Regions from separate parts of the Sphingobium aromaticiconvertens genome, predicted to be linked through region 1. Evidence: riboswitches for the same ligand, from Rfam matches in the RefSeq annotation. Region 1 holds a riboswitch; each other region holds the start of a gene.
The links. Region 1 has a riboswitch for cobalamin ahead of WFR25_RS11555 (TonB-dependent receptor). Riboswitches for the same ligand answer to the same signal wherever they lie in the genome.

Region 1 (7,637 bases):
GCGTCCACCTTGAACGCGGCCGAACGGCCTTCTGCCCTGACCTTTTCCGCATCAGCTTCAGCGGTCGCTTCGGTTCGCATTGCTGCTGCGCGGGCTTCCGCTGCTTCCTTTTCCGCTGTCGCGGCGACAGTTATCTGCACCGCTTCTTCCTGGGCGCGCTGGGTCGCTGCGATGACGGCAACATTCTTGTTACGGTTGGCGATTTCAGTCGCCTTGGCCGTCTGCACACTTTCCTCGGCGCGGACCGCCGTTGCGCGGGCTTCGTTCGCCGCCGCTGTCGCCGTTGATTCCTCTTCGGATTTCTGCGCTGTTTGCACAGCCGTGGTGATGCGCGCCAACTCGATGTTCCGATCGCGCTCGATCGTTGCGGTCTGCACGGCGCCATCGCGGGCAATGGTTGCGGTCTGGATGATCTTGTCCGCTTCGGTTTGCGCCACTGTCTGCGCCTGCTCTGCACTGATGCGCGCAATTTCGGCAAGGCGGGTCTGCTCAGCCTCTGCCGTGGCGATCGCCGTCGCCTGTTCTGCACGTCTTGCGGCCAGCGTTTGCTCCTGAGTCAGCCGCGCCTGCTCAGCGGCCTGTGCGATTTCGAGCGACTGGTTGTTCGCATCCAGATTGCGCTGTTCAATCTCGACGCGGTTGGTCGCGACGATATCGTTTCGGATCTTTTTACGCTCCTCGATCGTGCGGGTCAGTACGGTCAAACCTTCGGCATCGAATGCATTATTCTCGTTAAAATGCTCAAAGGCAGTCTGGTCGAAATGGGTGATGCTGACGGATTCAAGCTGGAACCCGTTCATGTCCAGATCCGTCATCAACGCTTCCTGCACCTTCTGGATGAAGTCCGCGCGGTTGGCGTGAAGATGTTCCATGGTCATCGTCGCCGCAACCGAGCGCAGTGCGGATACGAGCTTGCCATCCAGCAGCGATTTGACCGCGTCGGGGCTATTGACGGATTCGCCAAGCGTCTGCGCCGCCGCTGCGATCGACTGAGCGTCGGGCTTCACCTTGATATGGAACAGGCCGACCACATCAACCCGCAGCTTGTCGAGGGTGATGAGCGCGTCCTTGTTCAGTCGCGACACTTCCAGCTTCACGGTCGTCAGGCGAACCTGCATCAATTCATGAAGAACCGGAATGACCATGATGCCGCCATTGAGCACCACCTTTTCTCCACCGAAACCGGTGCGGATAAGAGCCACATCCTTCGTAGCGCGACGATAGAGCCGGGTCAGGATGACGCCGATTACGACAAGCGCAAAAAGCACAATGCCGGCATAAATCAGGATGTTCAAAAGCGATTCAGGCAAAAGTGCCTCCTGTGCGTTCGTCAAAGCGGTTTGAAGCTGCTGGCATCTGGTTGGACGAAAAATAGCGGGCCGTTGCGCCGGACGAGCAGCGCCGATTCACCCTGGGCCACGACATCATCATCATGATGTGGCTCCACCATGACATAATGCGCCTGCCCATGCCGATCGACAACTTTCGCCCGTGCCGGATGTCCCCGACGAGCGGCCCCTTCCAGCACGACACCCCGGCGCATGATCAAATCCTCGGTATCGATGACCGACGTCTCATATTCAGGCATGATTTTGCCAAGCCCCGCCGACACGAAGCCGTTCGCTATACTGCCAATCGTCAAAGCAATCAGGCTGGCAAAGGTCCAGTGCAAGGGTGAACCCAAAAGGGCCGTCGCAATCTGCTGAACCGCAACACCCGTGAGTATAAAACAACCCAGCAGCGCCGTGAGCCAGACAAGAACCGGCAGACCGGATTTCAGTCCCAGCCAGTCAAGCACACCAGGGCTATCAATCCCTGCGGCATCGACACCGCTTTCAATGTCCGTATCCAGGCCAAGATGGCCGAAGCCCAAACCGATAGCTTCGATCGTACCGATGCCCAGCATCACCACAAACGCGATCGAAAATATCGCATAATCAGTTGTAAAAAATACCGCGAACATCAGCGGTTCATATCAGCGACATTTTAAGAAAACATAACAAAATCTGTCGAGTCCAACGGACTGGCACGACCGATCCTGTCGACGCCTCCAGCCCTATGCCTTGGGCGTCACCCACACTTCGACCGGCGCGACAAATTTACCGGGTGCGGGCTTACCGACATTCACCCGATCGGCTGTGACGAGTTCGCCGGTTTCGAGGTTGAAGCTGGCCCAGGGCTTGGGCATCCGCCCGAACGTCATTTTCTGGATGGGCTGACCTGTGGTCGAGTTCATGATGGTTGCGACAATGCTCATCGCGACCCGATAGCGAGGGTTTACTGGATCTGTCCAGAGCGTAAAAGGCTTGAGGACGTTGACGTGTCACGGCTTGCCCGACGATCGAATTACAGCCTGCGCGACGACCGCGTTCAAGAGCGGACGACCTGCCTCTGCATCAGCCAGGCTCTGCAATGTGGTTGTGGCAATGCTCTCCAGGGCTTCCTCCGTCAGAAAGGCCTGATGTCCCGTCACCAGGACATTGGGAAAGGTCAGAAGGCGCTGAAAATCATCATCTTCGATGATCTCGCTCGACAAATCCTCGAAGAACAGGTCGGCCTCCTGCTCATAAACGTCGAGTGCAACACCGCCGATCTTGCGGATCTTCAACCCGTTTATGAGCGCGCGGGTGTCGATCAGCGCACCGCGACTGGTATTGATAATGAGCAGATCGGGACGGGCTGCGGCGATCATGTTCGCATCGATCATATGGCGCGTTTCGGGCGTCAGCGGACAATGCAATGTCACAATCTCGCTGGAGATGAGCAATTCCTTGAGCGGCACATAACGCACGCCAATCGCCTCCAGCGAGGGATCGGCAACGATGTCACTCGCCAGCACATTGCAGCCAAAACCTGCCTGCAATGTGCGCGCGACAAGAGCGCCGATCGCGCCCGTGCCGACAACGCCGACAGTGCGACCGTGCAGATTACGGCCGATCAGCCCCTCCAGCGCGAAATTATTCTCCCGCACGCGCGTCCAGGCCCGTGCAATCTTGCGGTCGAGCGCCAGCAGCAGGCCGATCGTGAATTCCGCAACGGCGTGCGGGGAATAAGCGGGCACCCGCACAACTGCGATCCCATACTCTTCCGCCGCGACCAGATCGACATTGTTGAAGCCAGCACAGCGCAGGCGACAACACGCGTTCCGCCATCCGCCAACATCTGCAAGATAGCGCGATCGAGGCGGTCATTCACAAAGACACAGACAGCCGGAAAACCGCGAGCAAGCAGGGCCGTACTGTTGTCGAGCCGCGGTTCAAGGAACGTCAGCTCGTGCCCGAACGCCCCATTGGCGGCCTTCAGAAACCGCCGGTCATAGGATTTGGTACCGTAAACAGCTGTCTTCATGCGATAAGCTTACAGCGCATCCCGGAACGATCAACGACCTTTCAGGACTGGCGCGCTCTTCCGGCGAATAGCCGTTCCGCAAGCCAACCGAAGACGATGCCGATGGTGGCCCATAGCAGCGCTTGCGTCCCCAGCGCAGCGACCCGGAACTCCCAAAGCAGCACAGCCGGATAGTGTTCGGGCACTTCATTGACGGCGGGCAAGGCGACCTGCACCAGAGCGATCAGGACGACATAGACTGACCCAGCCGCCAGTATTCCGTTGAAGGCGCCATTCCGCCGCGCAACGCCCCGTCCGATATGGACGGAGAAGACCATCCCCGCGATCGAAAAGGCGATCATCGCGAAATAGACGAGGGTGCGAAACCCGACCGTTTCATGTTGTCCAACGGCAGGCGGCGTTGGCGGATATTTGAGCGCGGGAACCAGCGCGATGGCGATGAACGCCCCGGCCGCCAGCAATAACGCCAGCGATCGTGGGCCAAGACGGGACAACCGACCATAGACCAAAGCGAACAGCAGCGAGAAGATACCTCCCAGGGCCGCGCCATAGAGGGTGATGGCCGTGAACAAACCCAACCCCTTTTGGGTCGAGCGGCTGACCAGTTCGACGTCTTCACCCGCGCCCATTACGTGGTGCCCATGCGCCTGCGCAGCCTCGAAGGCGATGGCCAGGTCCACCTGCGGTTCGGCGAACAGGCGCGCAAACAGCGTTGCGAGCACAGCCGCTATTACGCCGGCAAACATGCCGCGTATCAATAGATTACGTACCATGGCTCAGACCCCGCCTTAGTGGCAGGGAAAGCCCAGCAAGTGCCGCCCATCATGTACGAATTCATGGATATACATGCCCTTGAACAGCGACAGGGCGCCTTGTTCAGTGCTGACGAAATAGAGGAAGATCATCGCCAGCAGCAGGCCGAACACTGCCCAGGGCGCAATGTCGCGTAGGGGAATGGCGGGCGCATCGCCCACCGGGATGAAGATATCGTCTGCGAACAATGCGGCGGATGCCATGATCATGCTCCTTTCGGGATATACGCGTCCCGCGGGGTTTCCGTGCGTCCGAGGAAGGTCTGGCTCTCGTTGCCATCCCCCTCGACAGACGGGCATGGTGAACGATAACAGTGGCGCGACCGCGCCGGAATTACACCGGCTTCTTCCTCGATCTAACGTGAATGCCCTAGGCCGGAACGATGGCCCCCGTCAATCACCCCCCTCTCAAACACAGTGGAGACCCTAACTGTCGATTCACCTGATCCTGCTATGCCACGCCGCCACTCGCGCCATGCGCGAGGGTGCCTTTCCGGGGCATGACGATCCGATCGACGGCGGCGGCCTCACCAAGACGCAAGCCCTGCGGATGGAACGACGCGACTGCCTGACCAGCCCATCACTGGCCGCTCGTCAGACCGCCGACGCATTGGGCATTATGGCGAAGACCGACATTGCGCTGCGAGATATGGATCATGGCGACTGGGCAGGCCGTGCGCTCGGCGATCTCCATGCCGATAGCCCCGATTTTTTCGCCAACTGGATGGCCGACCCGGCCAGCGGCGCACCGGGTGGTGAGTCGCTGGCAACGGTGCGGGACCGGATGGCGGACTGGCTCGCCGATCAATGCGCCGGGGGCGAAGACAGGCTGGCGATCACCCATCCCATGGTGATCCGCGCGACCATCGCAGCCGCGCTGGACATTCCGCCGGAAGCCACGCTGCGCATCGACATCGCACCGCTGTCCCAGGTACATCTGTCGTGGAACCGCGTATGGCGGTTGCAGGCGATCACATCATGACGCTTGCGATTTCAAAACCCTGCTCATATGCATGCCGCGTTCGTGCATCGACCATCGGTCGCCTGCATGAACATTGATCGCGTCGGTTCCCCGCAAGGGGATTAAAACGGGAATGCGGTGTGGGTGAGCAACCTTTCGGGGGCGACCATCCAAATCCGCAGCTGTCCCTGCAACTGTAAGTGGCGAGCGCGATATACATGAGCGGACGGGCAAGTTCCCGAGCCGCCAGCCACTGGGCCGGACGATAAATCCTGCGAGGCCTGGGAAGGCCGTATATCAAGCGATGACCCATGAGCCAGGAGACCTGCCGGCGTCTGGTCGCTCTTGCCTTGGTCCAGGGGATGGCCGCGGCACGGTGAACTCCGTCTGAGCGACGAACGAGCGGCTGGGGCCGCATCGGTTCTGTGTGTCGGTCCCCCCTGGCGTCCGGTCGATGCATGGCGCCGACCGTTCGTGAACGGCACGCCCCCGCCCAACGTCGTTTGACGCCGACGGGGGATAACATGAACAATTTCACGCTGGCTGCGTTTGCGGCCCTTACTCTAGTTGCGCCCACATTTGCTCACGCCCAGCAACCCGCCGCCGCGCCGGATGCGGAGAGCGAGACGATCATCGTCACGGGCGTCGTCGATCAACTGCGCCTGAACATCAAATCCGACAGCGCCAGCCGCCTTGGCCTGACACCACTGGAGACGCCCGCCAGTGTCGAGACGCTGGACGGCGATGCGATCCGCCTGCGCGGCGACCTCACCATTCAGGATGCGGCGGCGCGGGCCACAGGCATCGTCAACACGTCCGGCGTCTTTGGCTATGGCCTGTCGGCGCGCGGTTTCACCGGCCAGAACTCGGTGATGACCCTCTATGACGGGATGCGGATGTATAACAACACGCTGACCTTCCCGGCCGACCCGTGGATGGCGCAAAACGTGGAAATCCTGCGCGGCCCGGCATCGGTCCTTTATGGCGAGGGGGCGATCGGCGGCGCGGGGAACGTGACCCGCAGGCAACCGGGCGACACGCTGGAGATTGGCGGCCGCGCAAGCGCTGCGTCCTTCGACACCTATAGCATCGCGGCTGGAGCGGGCGGACCGATCAGCGATGTCGTCGGCTTCCGCGCCGACGCCAGCTATCGCCGTTCGGACGGCTGGATGGATCGGGGAGACAACAGCGCGCTAGCGCTGTCAGGCGCGATCCGGTTGAAACCCGCATCCGACCTCAGCATCACCCTGTCGCATGATTTCAGCACGCAAAAGCCGCGCACATGGTTCGGCGTGCCACTGATCGACGGCAAGCTGGATCGGTCGATCCGACGCAACAACTATAATGTCACCGACGCAAAGCTGCGTTTCCGCGACAATTGGAGTCAGGCCAAGATCGAGTGGGGTCCCTCCGACGCCATCACCATCCGCAGCACCTTCTACCATCTGTGGGCGAACAAATATTGGAACAATGCGGAGAATGTCACCTATGTTCCGGCGACCGCGACCACGCCCGCGCAAATCCGCCAGTCCAGCTTTCTGGAACTCTATCATATCCAGAAACAGACCGGGAACCGCACCACCGCGAACGTGAACCACAGTCTGGGCAGCCTTGAAAACCAGTTGGTCATCGGCTTCGACGTCAACCGCATCCGCTACAAGAATGTCAGCAATAGCGGGAACAATGCCACCCGCCTGATCGACCTCATCAACCCGGTCTCCGGCCTGTTCATCGACCAGCCCACCGCGACGACCAAGCCGCGCTACACCAACAAGATCCGGCAGTATTCGATCTTTGCCGAGGACCGGCTGAAGTTCAGCGAGCAATTCTCGCTGGTTGGTGGCCTGCGCTACGATCGGCCGGAAATCACAAAGACCGACTATGTGAACGCCGCCAATAATTTCACCGGCACGCCCGATGCGGTCACATGGCGCGTGGGCGCGGTCTATAATCCGATCCCCACCCTGTCGCTCTACGGCCAATATGCGACCGCCGCCGATCCGGTCGGCGCGCTCGTTTCGACCAGCCTCACGCAGAGCAGTTTCGATCTGTCCACGGGCCGCCAATATGAGGTCGGGATCAAGCATATCTTCTGGGGTACGCGCGGGCAGTGGACGCTGGCCGCCTATGACATCATCAAGAAAAAGCTGCTGACCTCCGACCCGTTGATCCCGACCATCCAGGTCCAGGTTGGCCAGCAATCATCAAAGGGCATCGAAGCGTCCTTGTCGCTGGAACCGATCGAGCGGCTCACCCTCTCCCTCAACGGTGCGGTGCTGCGCGCCCGCTATGAAGATTTCGCCGAATCCGTTGGCGGCGTCCTGTTCCAACGCGCGGGCAACCGACCCACCAATGTGGCGACAAAGACCGCCAATGCCTTCATAAGCTGGGAATTTGCCGATGGCTGGATCGCCGATGGCGGGGTCAGCTATGTCGGTAAGCGCTATCAGGATGCCGCGAACACCCGCGTCATCCCGTCCTATACGCTGACCGACATCGGTATACGTTGGCAGTTT
Region 2 (7,637 bases), 1.7 Mb from region 1:
CGGGTCCATCCCGGCGGCCAGATAGTATTCGTCTACCAGCGCCTCCAGCGCCTTCAACGGGCCATAGCTTTCCGCGCGGGTGAGCGGCGGGGTGAGGTGATCGATGATGACGGCGCCGATCCGGCGCTTGGCCTGTGTCCCTTCGCCCGGATCATTGACGATGAAGGGATAGAGTTGGGGTATCGGTCCCGCGCAGATTTCGGGCAAGCAGCTGTCGGACAAAGCGAGCGCCTTGCCGGGCAGCCATTCCAGATTGCCATGCTTGCCGACATGAACGACCGCATGAGCGCCGAAATGCCGGTTCAGCCAGATGTGGAACGCCAGATAGCCATGGGGCGGGACCAGCGCAGGATCATGATAGGTCGCCTTGGCGTCGATATTGTAACCCCGCGCAGGCTGCACCGCGACCGCGACATGGCCGAAGCGGTGGACGGGGAGCTGAAAGGCGCCGTCCTGCACGAAAGGGTCGGCTTCGGGGGAACCCCAGCGCTCGGACACAGCCGCTCGCACGGACGCGGGCATGGTTTCGAACGCCGCCCTGTAGTCGGTCAGCGACAGGGCAACCTCTCCGGGGCGGTCGACCGAAGCGGGGGCGTTGGTGACGCCCGCCAGCATGATCGCCATCAGCGCTGCGCCGTCGGTGGGGGCGTCGCCGACCGTATAGCCAGCCTCTCTCAATGCTTGCAGGATCGCCACGGTGCTGGCCGGGGTGTCGAGACCAACGCCATTGCCCAGACGCCCGTCGCGATTGGGATAGTTGGCGAGCACCAGCGCGACATGGCGATCGGCAGCGGACGTTCGGCGCAGCCTCGCCCAGCCAAGGGCAAGGTCAGCGACGAAGGCAACCCGGTCGGGTGCGACCCGTGGCACGACGATGCCACATTCGGTACGGCCGTCGAAATGCTCGGAGGCCTTGAAGGCGACGGCGCGGGTGAAGAGGCGACCGTCCACTTCAGGCAAAGCGACATTCATGGCGAGGTCGCGCGGCCCCAGACCACGCGGACTTTCCCGCCACGCGTCTTCCTCCGCGCTTGCAAAGACGGTCTGGAGGATTGGGCAGTTGGCGTCCTCCAATATGCTCGCGCCGCGCGTCTCGCCGGGGGAGGAGGCGGCGAAGGCTGTTGCGTTCAGGATGACGTCCGGGGCGGTATTGGCGATCACGCCGCGCAGCCAGTCGATCGCAAAGGGTTCGCGCAATGCCCGCACATGCACCGCGATCACGTTCAGCCCGCGCGCGCCCAGCGCCTCGACCAGCGCGTCGACGGCATCCAATGTCCCCGCGATCATCAGCGCGCGATAGAAGCACAGCATCGCCACCGGACGACCGGCGATCCAGCGCTTGCGAACATCCGCCAGCGTCGGCCGTTCGATACCTGACAGATACAGGCCCGCATCGGCCACCGGGACGGGATCGTCCGGCAGGCCGATGTCCTCGCCGATCAGCCGGGCGGCATGTCGCAGGAAGCTGGTGGCGTTCGCTATACCGCCCTGACGCAGATAATCACGCAGTCGCTCGCGCACATTTTGAGGCAGCGTGGAGGCCGCGTCGAGCGTTGGGTCGGGTTCGCGCCCGTCGGCGATGGCTGCGAAGGCGATGCCCTTTTCCCGCGCGACACGGGCGATCTCATCCACGCCATAGGGCCAGTAGCTCTTGCCGCCCAGCAGCACGACGCACACGAAACGGGCGTTGGCGATTACCTTTTGGACATAGAGGTCGACCGAATAGGGGTGTTTGAGCTGGAGCAGGTTGGCGAGCCGGATGGTCGGCGCGTCTTTGTCCAGCGTTGCTACCGCCTTGGCGAAGCAGGCAAGTTCGCTGTCCGCCACGGTGAGAAAGACGATATCCCCCGGCGACTGGGCGAGGTCGATCGCCTCGTCACCATTGGAGATCGTTCCCGGCGTGGCGGCCAGCAAATGCATCAGGCGGGGACGGTGCCCAATGCCGCGCCAAGCGCGGCGTCGATCGCGGGCTGGTCCAGACCCTTCTGGCCGATCACCACCAACTGCGATGCGCGCGCTTCGCCGGGTGCCCAGGCGCGGTCGAAATAATGCTGGATACGGGGACCAACAGCCTGAATGACAAGGCGTGCGGGGCGGCCTTCGACGGCGACGAAGCCCTTGATACGCAATATGTCATGCTGTTCGATCAGCTTCGTCATCGCCGCCAGCAAGGCGTCGACCTCCCCGAGTTCGCCGCCCTGAACCACGAAGCTGTCAAAGTCGTCATGGTCGTGATCCGGGTCGGCATCATGATGGGATGGGCGGGTGTCCAGATCGTCTTCCGCCCCCGCGAACAGGCCGAGCAATATCTTGGCGTCAACCGCGCCCTGCACAGCGCGCACGATCTTTACGCCGCTGCGGGTGTCGCCGGCTATGTCGCCTTCTATCCGGGTCAGGCTATCGGCATCGACCAGATCGGACTTGTTGAGGATGACGAGGTCGGCGCAGGCCAGTTGGTCTTCGTACAGTTCCTCCAGCGGGCTGTCATGGTCGAGCGCGGGATCGGCGGCGCGGGCGAGCGCCAGTGCGGCTTCGTCCGTGGCAAAGCGACCATTGGCCACCGCGTCGGCGTCGATCAGGGCGATCACGCCGTCCACCGTCGCGCGGGTGCGGATGTCGGGCCATTGGAAGGCCTTCACCAGCGGCTTGGGCAGAGCCAGCCCCGACGTCTCGATGATGATATGGTCGGGCGGGCTGGGCCGGTCGAGCAATGTCAGCATCGTCGGCAGGAAATCGTCGGCGACCGTGCAGCAGATGCAGCCATTGGCCAGCTCGACGATATTATCCTCCGGGCAGGCTTCGTCATTGCAGCCGCGCAACAACGCGCCATCGACGCCGACATCGCCAAACTCGTTGACGATCAATGCCAGCCTGCGACCATTGGCATTTTGCAACAGATGCCGGATCAGCGTGGTCTTGCCCGCGCCCAGAAATCCCGTGATGACCGTTGTGGGAACCTTGCTCATACGCCTTTTCCTTCGTCGACTACGGGCAAGCGAACGACGTCGGGCGTGCGAGCGCGCACCCGACGCGGCGCCGTGCCGCATGGGTTTCGTCGCTCAGACGGAGAAAGACCGTGCCGTGACCATCCCCTGGATCAAGGCAAGAGCGACCGGTGCGCTGGCAGGTCTCCTGGCTTGCGGGTCAAAGCGCGATCCATGGCCTTCCCAGGCCTCGCAGGATTTAGCGTCCGGCCCAGTGGCTGTCGGCCACCGCATGGGTGATCGACGATATGCATCTTGCTCACCGCTCACAGTTGCAGGGACAGCCGCGGATTTGGGCGGCTCTCACCACCCGCACCGCATTCCCGTTTCAAGCCCTTGCGGGCACCGGCGCGATCATGTCCGCCCGAGGCCTTGCGGCGCCCAGCGGACGCGGTTTGGTAGAGTGAGAGAGCGGGCAGGTCAATGCAACAAGCAGGGCCGCGATAAGCGCCGGGCCAGCGAGCGTTCAGCGAACGCTATCATGTCAGCCCGATGCTGACCTTTGCGCCCGACCCGGCGACCAGCTTCACTTTAGTCGCCGCCTATCAGCATGCCCCCAGCGGCGGCGGCTATTCGGGCGTGCCCTATCGCGGATCGGTAGTGGAAAGCTCCATCGGCCGGTTGCCACGCACCATCAACACCGGCGATCCGGGCTATGAACGCTATAATCACAAGGCGAAGTCGATTGCGGGCTTTTTCCGCCACGATTTCGATGAGCATCTGACCGTCCGGTCGAACATCCGCTACCAGAATAGCAAGCTGTCATACCGCCAACTCTATATCGCGGGTTTCGCGACGACGGGGATCGGCGCGAACCGTAACAGCGATTATTCCACGATCATTCGGGGCGGTGGCGGCGCGGACGAGGATTTCGACACGCTGACGCTGGACAATAGCTTGAATGCCAAGTTCGCCACGGGCTTCATCCAGCATAACCTGCTGGTAGGGGTCGATTATCAGCGGATCACCGGTGAGAATGTTCAGCAGTTCAATACCGGCCAGACCACCAACCCCCTGACCAGCATTCCCAACCTCAACCTGCTGAACCCCGTCTATCGCGGGGTGTTGCCCAGTTTCGACCTGACGCAACTGTCGAGCGCTTACACCAACACCTATGGCAAGCGCGACCAGACGGGCGTGTATATCCAGGATCAGATCAGCATCGGGCGGCTGCAACTGATCGCCAGTGGCCGTCGGGACTGGTATGACCAGACGACGCTGAACCTCAATCCCGCGACTGCCGCTGCGCGTGCCGCGCCAGTGACGCGCCTGTCGCAAAAGGCGTTCACCATGCGTCTGGGCGCGCTCTATGCGTTCGAATCCGGGGTTTCGCCCTATTTCAGCTATGCTGAATCCTTCGAGCCGCAATCGGGTCTGGTCTATGTGTCCAGCACCGAAAACAGGCCTGCCACGCCCGTGACCGGTCGGCAATATGAAGGCGGCCTCAAATATCAGCCCGCAGGCACCAATGCCATTTTCACTGTGTCGGCCTATGATTTGCGACGTCAGAATACTTTGGTGGGCCATCCACAGGCTGGGACGGTTGGTATCCCTTCGACCGCGCAGATCCAGATTGGCGAGGTGCGGGTACGCGGCGTAGAGCTGGAAGGGCGTGGGGAGATTGTGCCCGGCTTCGATGTCGTCGCGGCGGCCAGCTATACCGACTCGATCATCACGCAGGGTACTCAGGCCGTCGCGCCGACCGCCACCAACAGCGGTACACCCACGACAACGGATACGCGTTCGCTGGGCACGCCCAAATGGGCCGCCTCCAGCTTCCTGTCCTATGATTTCGGCAAGAGCGGCAAGGCTGCGGGGCAGCTATCGGGCCTCAGCTTCGGCGCGGGGGTGCGTTATGTCAGCGGGTCGGATGGCACGACCAGCTATGACGTCATCAACAATGTGACGACGTTCCGGCGGTTTCACACCGATGGTTTTGTGCTGGTCGACGCGCTGCTTGGCTATGATCTGGGCAAGCTGTCGCCGGGGCTGGACGGGTGGAATGTGGCGATCAATGCCGCCAACCTGTTCGACAAGACCTATGTTTCGGCCTGTCCGTTCACGAATAGCTGCTATTATGGTGCGGGGCGCACAGTGGTCGGGTCGATCCGCTTCAACTGGTAACGGGGGCGGAGAGGTTGGCCTCCTCCGATCCTTTTCAGGCCATTTGCGGCTGAACGATAAAGCCTGCAAGCCGGTCGCGGATGATCGCTTCGGCCTCCTCCACGATCCGGCTGATGAGCGCGTCGCAGGTCGGTATGTCGCGTATCAGGCCCTGAACCTGTCCGGCCCAGATCAGCCCGGCGTCAAGATCGCCGGTTTCCAGCGCGGTGCGGCCCTTCGCGCCTGATACCAGCGGGCGGACATGGTCGAACACGGCGTCGGGGCGGCTGCCCAGTGCGACCACTTCGTCCGACACGGAGGTCTTTGCGACGCGGCCGGTGTTGCGGAAAGCGCGGAAGATGAGGTTGGTCGAGCGTTCGTCGTTGTCGACCAGCAGCTGCTTCACCTTGTCATGGATCGGCGCTTCGAGCGTCGCGCAGAAGCGGGTGCCCATGTTGATCCCCTCGGCCCCCAGCGCCAGCGCGGCTGCAAGGCCGCGACCATCGCCAAAGCCGCCGCTGGCGATCATCGGGATTTTTACCTGATCGGCGGCGGCGGGAATCAGGATCAGGCCGGGAATATCGTCCTCGCCCGGATGGCCCGCACATTCAAAGCCGTCGATCGAAATGGCGTCGACGCCCATCCGTTCGGCCGACAAGGCGTGGCGGACGGCGGTGCATTTGTGGATGACCTTGACGCCATGCGCCTTGAAATCGTCGACATGTTCCTGCGGCTTGTAGCCTGCCGTTTCCACCACGGTGATGCCGCTGTCGATGATCGCGCGACGATAGTCGGCATAGGGCGGGGGCGTGACGGAGGGCAATATGGTCAGGTTCACGCCGAAGGGCTTGTCGGTCAACGTCCGGCAGCGCGCAATTTCTCGCCGCAGGTCGTCGGGGGTCGGCTGGGTCAGGGCGGTGATGATGCCAAGGCCGCCCGCGTTGGACACGGCGGCGGCGAGTTCGGCGCGGCCGACCCACATCATGCCACCCTGTATGATCGGATGCTCGATCCCGACCAGTTCCGTAAAGCGTGTGCGGATCGCCATCGTCCCGTTCCCTTGATACCGTTATCTACTCACGAGTAGGTGGGCCGGGACAGGATGGATTGTCAATATGGGCGGGATCAGGCGGAGCGGGGCGCCATGCCCAAAAGGAGGAGATCGACCATCTGTTCGGCCAGACTCTCAGGCGAGAGTTCGCCATCCGCACGATGCCAGCGTGCGGGCCAATTCAGCGCGCCTGCAAGGGTAAAGGCCGCGATCTTGACGTCCAGCAGTGCGATCGAGCCGTCCTTCATCCCCTCTGTCAGCAGGCCGCGCATCGCCCGGTCGATTTCTCGCTTGAGGGCGCGGAAGCGGGTGGCGCTGGCTGTCGTTAGTGCCTCTTCCGCCGTGCGAATCACGCAGCGGCCGAAATCGTCCATGGTGATCCCCGAATAGCGGACCAGAAAGCTGCGCAGGCGGTCGAGGCCGTTGCCCGGTTGCGCGCGGGCCTCCGCCGCCGCTTCGCTCATTTGCGCGACGCCGCGGGTCACGCATTCAAGCAATACCTGATCCTTGTTACCCAGATAATGGTAGATGGTAGGCTTGCTGATCCCCAGACTGGCGGCGACATCGTCCAGAGAAGTGGCGTGGAATCCCCGCGCGTTGAACATCCGGACAGCCGCGCGCAGTACCGCTTCGCGCTTCTCTTCACGGTCGGCCTTGCGTTCGTCCTGATTGCGAAAGGGCGATATTTGCATCGCGGCGTCGATCCTTCACGGTTGGTAGCCCCCATGATTGACGAGGGGGCCATGCCGGTTCACTATACTCGCTGGTACAAGGGAGACCAGTGGGTTTCATGATTCTGAACGAAACGCAAACAGCCATTCGCGACATGGTGCGCGATTTCGCGCAGGATCGCATCCGTCCAAATGTCGCAGCGTTCGAGGCGGCGGCTGGCTATCCCCCTGCTTTGCTGGAGGAAGTGGCGGCGCTGGGCTTGATGGGCATGACCGCGCCAGAGGAAATGGGCGGGGCGGGGACGGATTATATCTCCTACGCGCTGGCGCTGATGGAACTGGCGGCGGGGGACGGGGCGCTCTCGACGATCATGTCGATCCAGAACAGCCTGATCGTCTCCGCGCTGGTGAAGCTGGGCACACCTGAGCAGCAGGCGCGCTTCCTGCCCGATCTGGTGGCGGGACGGATGATCGGCGCCTTTGCACTGACCGAGGCGGATGCCGGGTCGGACGCCGCCGCCATTCGCACTCGCGCAACGCGGGTCGAGGGCGGCTGGCGGCTGGATGGGACCAAGCAGTTCGTTACATCGGGCCGAATCGCGGGGGTGGCGATCGTGTTCGCCGTTACCGATCCGGCGGCGGGCAAGAAGGGCATGTCCGCCTTCCTCGTTCCCACCGACCGGCCCGGCTATGGTGTGGACAAGGTCGAGCATAAGATGGGGCAGGCCGCGTCGGACACCTGCGCGATACGCTTCGACAATCTGTTCGTCGAGGATGCGTTGATGCTGGGCGCACCGGGCGAGGGTTATCGCATCGCGCTCTCCAATC
Region 3 (7,637 bases), 2.5 Mb from region 1:
TTGCTGCTATCCCTGCGGGCGCGACCGATGTCCGCACATCGGAAGCCGCCAGCCGCAACGAGATTTTCGTGACGCTGGGCGCGCCCACTACCACGATCTTCAAGCCGACCGGCGTGGGCATCGAACTGGTGCCCGTCACCCATCCCAACGACCTGATCGCGGGGGAGGCGGCCAGCTTCCAGTTCCTGCTCGATGGGAAGCCCGCCGCTGACCTGGCGGTCACGGTGATCCCCGGCGGCATCCGCTATCGCGATGCGCTGAAGCAGATGGACCTCAAGACCGACAAGGCCGGCAAGTTGACCGTGACCTGGCCGGAACCGGGCATGTACTGGCTGAACGCATCGGTTGGTGGCGGTCGTGAAGGTGGTCCGGGCAGCCCCGGTGGCCCCGGTGGTCAGGGTGCTGCTGCGGGCGCTTCGCCAGCCCCGCGTCCTGCCGCGCCGGCCGGCCCGCCCGCGCGCCGCGCATCCTATGTCACGACGCTGGAAGTGCTCGCGCCCTGACCGTCGCATCGACCGGCTTGCGGGTCGCTATTCCGGCCGACCTGTCGCCCGACCAGTTTGCCGGGCGGATGCGCCATGGTCCCGTCGTTCGCCTTGCCGGGCTGACGATGGGCACCAGTTGGTCGGCGCAGCTTGTTGATCCGCCCTCTGACTGCCTTGAGGCGATCGAGGCTGTTCTGGCCCGCGTCATCGCCCAGATGAGCAACTGGGAAGTGGCATCGGACATCAGCCGTTTCAACCGGACGCTGGCGGGGGAATGGGTTGCGCTGCCCGAGGATCTGATGACGGTAATGCGCGCCGGGCTGGACATGGCCCGGATCAGCGACGGCGCCTTCGATCCCGCGATCGGCCATGCCGTGGAGGCGTGGGGTTTTGGCCCCTCACAGCGTATCGGTACTGCCCCCGTCGCGCCGGTCGCGCCGCCGTGGCGGACCATTGAACTGGCAGACGGAGAGGCGCGCCGCCTGCGGGATGTCGCGCTCGACCTGTCGGGTATTGCCAAGGGGTTTGCCGTCGACGCCATAGCTGACGCGCTGACGGCCATGGGTATCGTCAGTTTTCTGGTGGAGATTGGCGGCGAACTGCGCGGGGCGGGAGTGAAGCCCGACATGCAACCCTGGTGGGTGGATCTTGAATCGCCGCCCGGTCTGGCTCTGCCGGTCCTGCGCGTGGCGCTCTGCGGCCTGTCGGTCGCGACCTCGGGTGATTATCGCCGCTTCCGTCCTTCCGCCGATGGCCGCCTGTCGCACAGTATCGACCCAGCCAGCGGCGCGCCGATCGCCAATGACGTGGCCTCCGTGTCGGTCCTGCACCCGCAGGCGATGCTGGCCGACGCCTGGGCGACTGCCATCACTGTTCTTGGTCCCGACCGGGGCATGGCGCTCGCTACTCGCGAAGGGCTGGCTGCGTTGCTGATCCGGCGCGAAGGGGCGAGGGGGCGTGAATATATGACCCCCGCGCTCGCCGCGATGCTGGACTAGGGGGGAGAGCGCCCAGGCCCTCCCCGTCATCTTTAGAAGCGCACGCGCACACCGCCATAGGCTGCGCGACCCTGCGTGGCGAAGCTGAACACTTCCTCATACTGCTCGTCGGTCAGATTCTCGACCCGACCGAAGATCGCAATATTGTCCCGCAGCTTATATTCGGCGTTCAGGTTGACGAGCACATAGTCACGCAGGCTGACCCGAACCGGGATAAAGCTCGGATCAGTAAAGGCCACATCCTCCTGCCGCCCATTATAACGCAGCGTCAGCGTGCCCGAGAAGCGCTGGTCGGTGCTAAAGACGGTCGTGTTGAAGCTGCCGATATGCTTGGGCCGCCGGACTTCGACGATGCCATCCTCTCGGGCTTTCAGATAGGTATAGGCGGCGTCCAACCGGATCTGCGGGATCGGCCGTGCGCTGACGAAAACCTCCAGACCATGCTGTTTGGAGTCGGTGGTGCGATTGCCCGGCGTCGCGATGAAATCGGGTGCGGGGTAGGTTGTGTAAATCTCGTCCTTCAGCTTGCTGTCGAACCAGGTCGCGCCGATCGTCGCCTTGTCGCCACCGATGCTCTGTTCGATGCCGGCTTCCCAGCCTTGCGACTTTTCAGGCTTCAGGTTCGGGTTGCCGATATACTGGCCGTCGGTAAAGCCAAACAGTTCGAAATAGCCGGGATTCTTGACGCCCGTGCCATAGGCGCCACGGATGCGCGTGCCGGTGGCGAAGCGATAGCTGCCCTGCGCGCGCCATGTGGTGGTGTCGTCGAAGCGATTATTTTCATCCCGGCGTATCGAGGCGCCCAGCGAAAGCGCCTCGTCGACCAGCAGCTCATATTGCCCGACCAGACCGACATTGTCGGTGTGGCGCTTGCCCTGAAAGGCGAAGGGGGAGGGGGTGATGTTCTGGAACTGCTCGCGCTCGACATCGACGGCGGCGGTCAGGCGGTGGACGACCGTATCGGTGCCGAACTTCAGGCTGCTGGTGAACGATCCCTTATAGCGCTGCCCCTTGTCGCCATAATCGAGGCCGGACGCGATAAAGCCTTTGCGCGTTGTGTCAGCGATCTGGCCGGACAGCGCATTGGTCCAGCGACCATCAAGCGCCGTGAACTCGGCGCGCAACAGGCCGTAAAAACCTTCATTCTTCTGATAGGCGCCGGGGGTGTCGACGATGGTGCCGAACAGCGGGCTGGCCGGATCGCTCTCATTGTTGTTGGTGTCCACGTCGGTATAGCTGTAGCGGGCAACCCCGATCAGCTTGAAATTGTCAGAGGGGGACCAGATCAGCTTGGCGCTGAAGCCCGCATTGTCCGACCCGACGTCACGCGTGCCAAGGCGGGCGGTCGGCGTGCCGCGCGTGTGATAATAAGTCCCGGACACCGCGTAATCGAGGGTGCCTGCAACGCCCGCGGTGCGCGCGCTGCCGCTATAGGTGCCAAAGGAGCCCCCTTCCGCGCGGGCGCTGAACCCCGGCGCTTCGGCGCCTGTCAGGGTGATGTAATGAATGACGCCGCCAATGGCATCCGACCCATAGAGCGACGATTGCTGACCGCGCAGCACTTCTATCCGGGCCGCAGGGTCCGCGAGCAGCGTGCCGAAATCATATTCGCCCTGATAAGGGTCGGCCGCCTCGATCCCGTCGATCAGAACCAGCACATGGTTGCCCTCCGACCCGCGGATGCGCACCTGCGTCGGGCTGCCGATCGCGCCGCTACGGCTGATCGCCAGGCCGGGCACGTCGCGCAATATGTCGGACACGATGCGCGTCTGGCGATTGTCGAGCGTCTGTGCCTCAAGCACCGTCACCGATGCGCCGAGCTGACTCACTGGCACGCCCTCGCCCGATCGGGAGGCGGTGATGACGATTGGTTCGCCCGCATAGCCCATCGGGAGTTGGTTGGGATCAGCCTGGGCAAAGGCGGGTGTCGCCACTGCTATGGCCAAAAGCGACACGAAACTGGTCTTGAACATGGTCATTCCCCCGCGCCTGAGCATGAGGCGGCGGGGCGTGCCGATCAGGGTTGATCGGTCGATGCGCGAAGACGGGTGGGCGCTTGTCGCCCGACACCACGCACTGATGCGGCCCCGGCCGCACAGGTTCGTCGCTCAGACGGAGAAAGACCGTGCCATGACCATCCCCTGGACCAAGGCAAGAGCGACCGGTGCGCTGGCAGGTCTCCTGGCTCATGGGTCATCGCCTGATGCACGGCCTTCCCAGGCTCTGGATGCTGCTGCATCGTCCGGCCCAGTGGCTGGCGAAATGACCTTTCCGGTCTTTCACCCCTATGCATCACGCTCGCCATTTACAGTTGCAGGGACAGCCTCGGATCAGGACAGCACAGGCCATCCGCACCGCGTTCCCATTTTAAACCCCTTGCGGAGTACCGGCGCGATCATGCCCGCTCGATCGGAAAAACCGGCGAGCAGGCAAACGGGCCGTTAATTGAGATTGGCTAACTGCGCAAGGACCGCGATGCCCGGCAGCATGGCGACGAGACATCCACGCACTCGGGCTGGCGGGCTGGCGGGCTGGCGGGCTTGCAGGGGACCAGGCCTCAATGACGCACGGCCTGGCCGATCCTTCTAACCTCCAAAGGCATAGCGTAGGCGCAGGCCGTACATACGCGGCTGACCGTACAGATAGGACACGAAGCCGCCGGAGGCGTGCATGTCATTCACTGCGACGGCGTAGCGCTTGTTGGTGACATTGGTCGCAAATAGCGACAGGTCGATCGGGCTGCCGGCGACCTCACGCCAGTTCAGATTGAAATTGAGCAACTCGTAAGAGGGTAGCGTGCCGTAGGTCGTGCTGAAAATGACCTGCTTGTCGATATAGCTGTAGGTTGCCGAGACTGACACGTCCCCGACGCTTTCAGGAAGTGGCAGCGTGTACGTGCCGGTGAGTGAAAGTTTATGCTTGGGGGTGTAGGGGGCGGGTTGTCCGGGGTTGATCGGAATGAACCCGTCATAGGGACTATCGGCGGGGAAGGTGGGGGTTACGGTCGTTTTCAGCTTCGCATCGATATAGGCATAGCTTGCATCGATGCGAAAGCCGGCGACCGGACCAAGGCTTGTTTCGACCTCGACCCCTTTCAACCGCGATTGCCCGATATTGACGATGGCGTTGTTCGGCGGCGCCGAGCCGCGCGCTGGCGAGGATGTGAGGCCAAGGGCTATCTGCTGGTTCGACAGATCGTTGTAGAAGCCCGCAAGGTTCAGATTGCCGGGAACAGCGCCGTGCCAACTCGCTTTCACGCCGATCTCATAGGCCTCCACCTTTTCTGGATCATAGGTGGTGAAACCACCCGCCGCGAGCGGATTGACGCTGCCCTGCCGATAGCCGCGCGCATATTTGGCGTAGATGAGGAAGTCATCCATGGGCGTATAGTCCAGCCCCAGCAGCCATGTGGGCGCGTCGCTCCTTTGGACGGGTCTGTCGAGGCACTGGTTGAGGCTGGTGATCGGAGGATTGCCTGCCGGGCGCAACGTGGGATTGGCGCAGCGGCCGACGGGCGCCGATCCGGCCGGGAACAGGAACTGGGCGTTCAGCGCGCGTGCCCGCGAAACGTCCCAGGTGTAGCGGAACCCGCCGGTCAGTTTCAGATGGTCTGTCAGGCTGTAGGAGGCCTGACCATAGAGCGCGTAATTGTGGAAAGAGGCGCGGAAGCGCTGGATCGTAAGCGAGCCTGTCGTGCCGGGGAAGTTCGCGCATTGAAAGGCGAACCTGTCTGTGCAGATCAGCCGTGTCGCGGCATAGATGCTGTTGTCGCCCAGCGGATTGCTAAGCTCCAGATAACCGCCCGCCTGCCAGTTCAGCTTGCCGCCAAAACCGCGTCCCTGAAACTGCAATTCCTCGGTGACGTTCTCCTGATCGGCGAGCGAGCCGCCCGGCGGCGCGAAGGATGTGTTGAACGAGCCATGCGCGCCGGTCAGAGCGCCGCCCGCGACCACGGCGCCTGTTCGCGGGTTGGTCTGCGACGGGGGGACGATCGCATCGACGCCAAAGAAGTCCGACCGGATACGGTTATAGAATTGCGAGTAGCTGGCGATGTTCTTGACCGTAAGCTGGTCGGTCGCCTGCCAGGTCGTCGTGTTGATGATCTGCCATTGGCGCACCAGGCTGAGCGGGTCGGCGACGGCGGATTGGACCGCGAATTTGCTCTGGCCCCGTTGTCGATCGATCTGATCGCAAATCGGTTGGCCTTGCGGAAAAATGGCGTTGTTGCAGGCCGATACCTGGGGCAATTGCCCGTTGGTGCTGGAATGGAGATAGGAAAGGATGGTGTAGTTTTCGAGATTGGGCGTCAGGTCGATGACCAGGCTGGCGCGCAGCGCCCAGTAATCGAGATCGGCGAAATCATCCGGCCCGATGCCCGAAATATTCTTCATATAACCGTCGCGGACCTGCCGGTCGAAGCCGATCCGCAGGCGAGCAGTGTCGCCCAGGGGTGTGTTGATAACCCCTTGCAACCGCCGCAGGTCATAATTGCCGACCGATCCTTCCACATAACCCTCAAAATCCTCGCCGGGACGCCGGGGGACCAGCAGGACTGCGCCGCCGGTGGTGTTGCGACCGAACAGAGTGCCCTGCGGACCTTTCAACACCTGGACGTTCTGAAGGTCGAAGAAGGAACCAGGACCAGCGCCATCGCCACTGCCGATGGACGCAGTACCGCCGCGTGGCGCCACGACATCGGCGAAATAGATGCCCACCGATGCCGTAGTGCGCGATTCCTGCGAAAAGCCGCGGATGGCGAAACTCGCATTGTCGGTGCCAAAACGGCTATTGGCGCTGAGCGAGGGCGTATAGGTCGCCAGATCGTTACCGCTGTTGATGTTCCGGTTGTCGAGTTGCCCTTGATTGAACACGGTGATGGAGATCGGCACATCCTGTAGCCGTTCCTCGACCCGCCGCGCGGTCACGATGATGTCCGTCGGGTCGCCGCCGGTCTGTGCAGCGGATGATGCACCAGTTCCCAGCGCGATCATGGATGCGGATGCCCACAGTGTGGACGCCAATAGCTTGGTCATTACCTCTCCCATTTTTGATTTGGCCCTTGGTGGGCCGCCGGCTTTCCGGCCTGGTTTGAAGCTGGTGGGGCGGTCGGCCTCAGCCGGACCGCCCCGCAGACGGTGTCAGTCGTCGCCGCTGATCTGGATGGCCCAGATATGGGCAGAGCGCTCCCGATCCATGGTCGGATGCGCCGGGCCGACCTCGGTTGCCAGGCGTTTGGAAACGGCCACGAGGTCGTCGGTGTCGATCTCATAAGCGGTGACGTAGGGCCATGCTTCCATGCCCGGTAGGTTGCCGCGCACGACCTGATAGCGTCGCGCGCTTTTGACAGCGTCGATCTTGCGGAAGTCCGGCATGTGGACATCCTCATACCAGCGATTGCAGCGTTCCTCGTCGCCTTCGCCGGATGTCGGGCCGTTCAGAGCCAGCATGAGATATTTGGCCAAAGCGCTCTCCCTATCGCTTGTTCCATGCGAACCCTTTTTGATTCTGCCGCCGGAAATGTCGGGATATGCGTAACATTGTGAATGATATGTCACAATAGCGAAAATATAGTCAAAAAATAGGATCGCCCTTCGGTGCTTGGTTCATGATTGTCGAGAATGCCTTGAGAGGGGCCTTGACCGCGTGGCGCGCGCGCTCCTAAGTCCAGTCAATTCGAAATAGTGAACAGGAAATATGACCCGTTCTTCTCCTGGCGTCGCGCGTGTGGTGGCCATCCTCAATTTCATGGCCGAACATCCCGGCGAATCTTTCACCCTGACGGATTTCGTGCGGGCGCTGAAGCTGAGCCGGGCGACCTGCCATGCCCTGCTCGCCGGGCTTGTGGAGGCCAATTATCTTTATCGGACCAGCGACAAAAGCTATGTGCTCGGTCCCGCGCTGATCGCTGTCGGCCGGGTCGCGGACGAGCATCTCTCCCCGGTTCGCATCGCCCTGCCGGAAATGCGCGTTCTGGCGGATGAATATGACGCGGTCTGCACGGCTGTGTTTCGGGAGGGCAATGAAATCATCGTCCGGGAACGGGCCGCCTCGCGCTCCAATCTGGGCTGGTCGGTGCCGCGCGGCACGCGATTGCCGCTGAAACCCCCGGCCGGTACCAATTGGGTGAGCTGGTCGCCTCAGGCCGATGCAGATG

Region 2: linked by a shared signal. The riboswitch ahead of cobW (cobalamin biosynthesis protein CobW) and the one ahead of WFR25_RS11555 (TonB-dependent receptor) in region 1 are both predicted to bind cobalamin.
Region 3: linked by a shared signal. The riboswitch ahead of WFR25_RS23700 (TonB-dependent receptor plug domain-containing protein) and the one ahead of WFR25_RS11555 (TonB-dependent receptor) in region 1 are both predicted to bind cobalamin.

What each region holds. Positions count from the first base shown of each region.
Region 1 is NZ_JBANRJ010000001.1:2,404,518-2,412,154, reverse strand. It holds gene WFR25_RS11590 (flotillin family protein) at 1-1,310, opposite strand, end outside; gene WFR25_RS11585 (OB-fold-containig protein) at 1,331-1,963, opposite strand; gene WFR25_RS11580 (hypothetical protein) at 2,057-2,257, opposite strand; partial or broken gene WFR25_RS11575 (2-hydroxyacid dehydrogenase) at 2,324-3,348, opposite strand; gene WFR25_RS11570 (CbtA family protein) at 3,390-4,121, opposite strand; gene WFR25_RS11565 (CbtB domain-containing protein) at 4,137-4,364, opposite strand; gene WFR25_RS11560 (histidine phosphatase family protein) at 4,591-5,142, shown strand; cobalamin riboswitch at 5,209-5,468, shown strand; gene WFR25_RS11555 (TonB-dependent receptor) at 5,646-7,637, shown strand, end outside.
Region 2 is NZ_JBANRJ010000001.1:667,429-675,065, forward strand. It holds gene cobN (cobaltochelatase subunit CobN) at 1-1,920, opposite strand, end outside; gene cobW (cobalamin biosynthesis protein CobW) at 1,920-2,966, opposite strand; cobalamin riboswitch at 3,106-3,349, opposite strand; gene WFR25_RS03410 (TonB-dependent siderophore receptor) at 3,477-5,108, shown strand; gene WFR25_RS03415 (NAD(P)H-dependent flavin oxidoreductase) at 5,143-6,135, opposite strand; gene WFR25_RS03420 (TetR/AcrR family transcriptional regulator) at 6,213-6,830, opposite strand; gene WFR25_RS03425 (acyl-CoA dehydrogenase family protein) at 6,929-7,637, shown strand, end outside.
Region 3 is NZ_JBANRJ010000001.1:4,876,833-4,884,469, reverse strand. It holds gene WFR25_RS23710 (DUF4198 domain-containing protein) at 1-503, shown strand, start outside; gene WFR25_RS23705 (FAD:protein FMN transferase) at 611-1,483, shown strand; gene WFR25_RS23700 (TonB-dependent receptor plug domain-containing protein) at 1,516-3,462, opposite strand; cobalamin riboswitch at 3,638-3,889, opposite strand; gene WFR25_RS23695 (TonB-dependent receptor) at 4,069-6,516, opposite strand; gene WFR25_RS23690 (hypothetical protein) at 6,622-6,945, opposite strand; gene WFR25_RS23685 (IclR family transcriptional regulator) at 7,178-7,637, shown strand, end outside.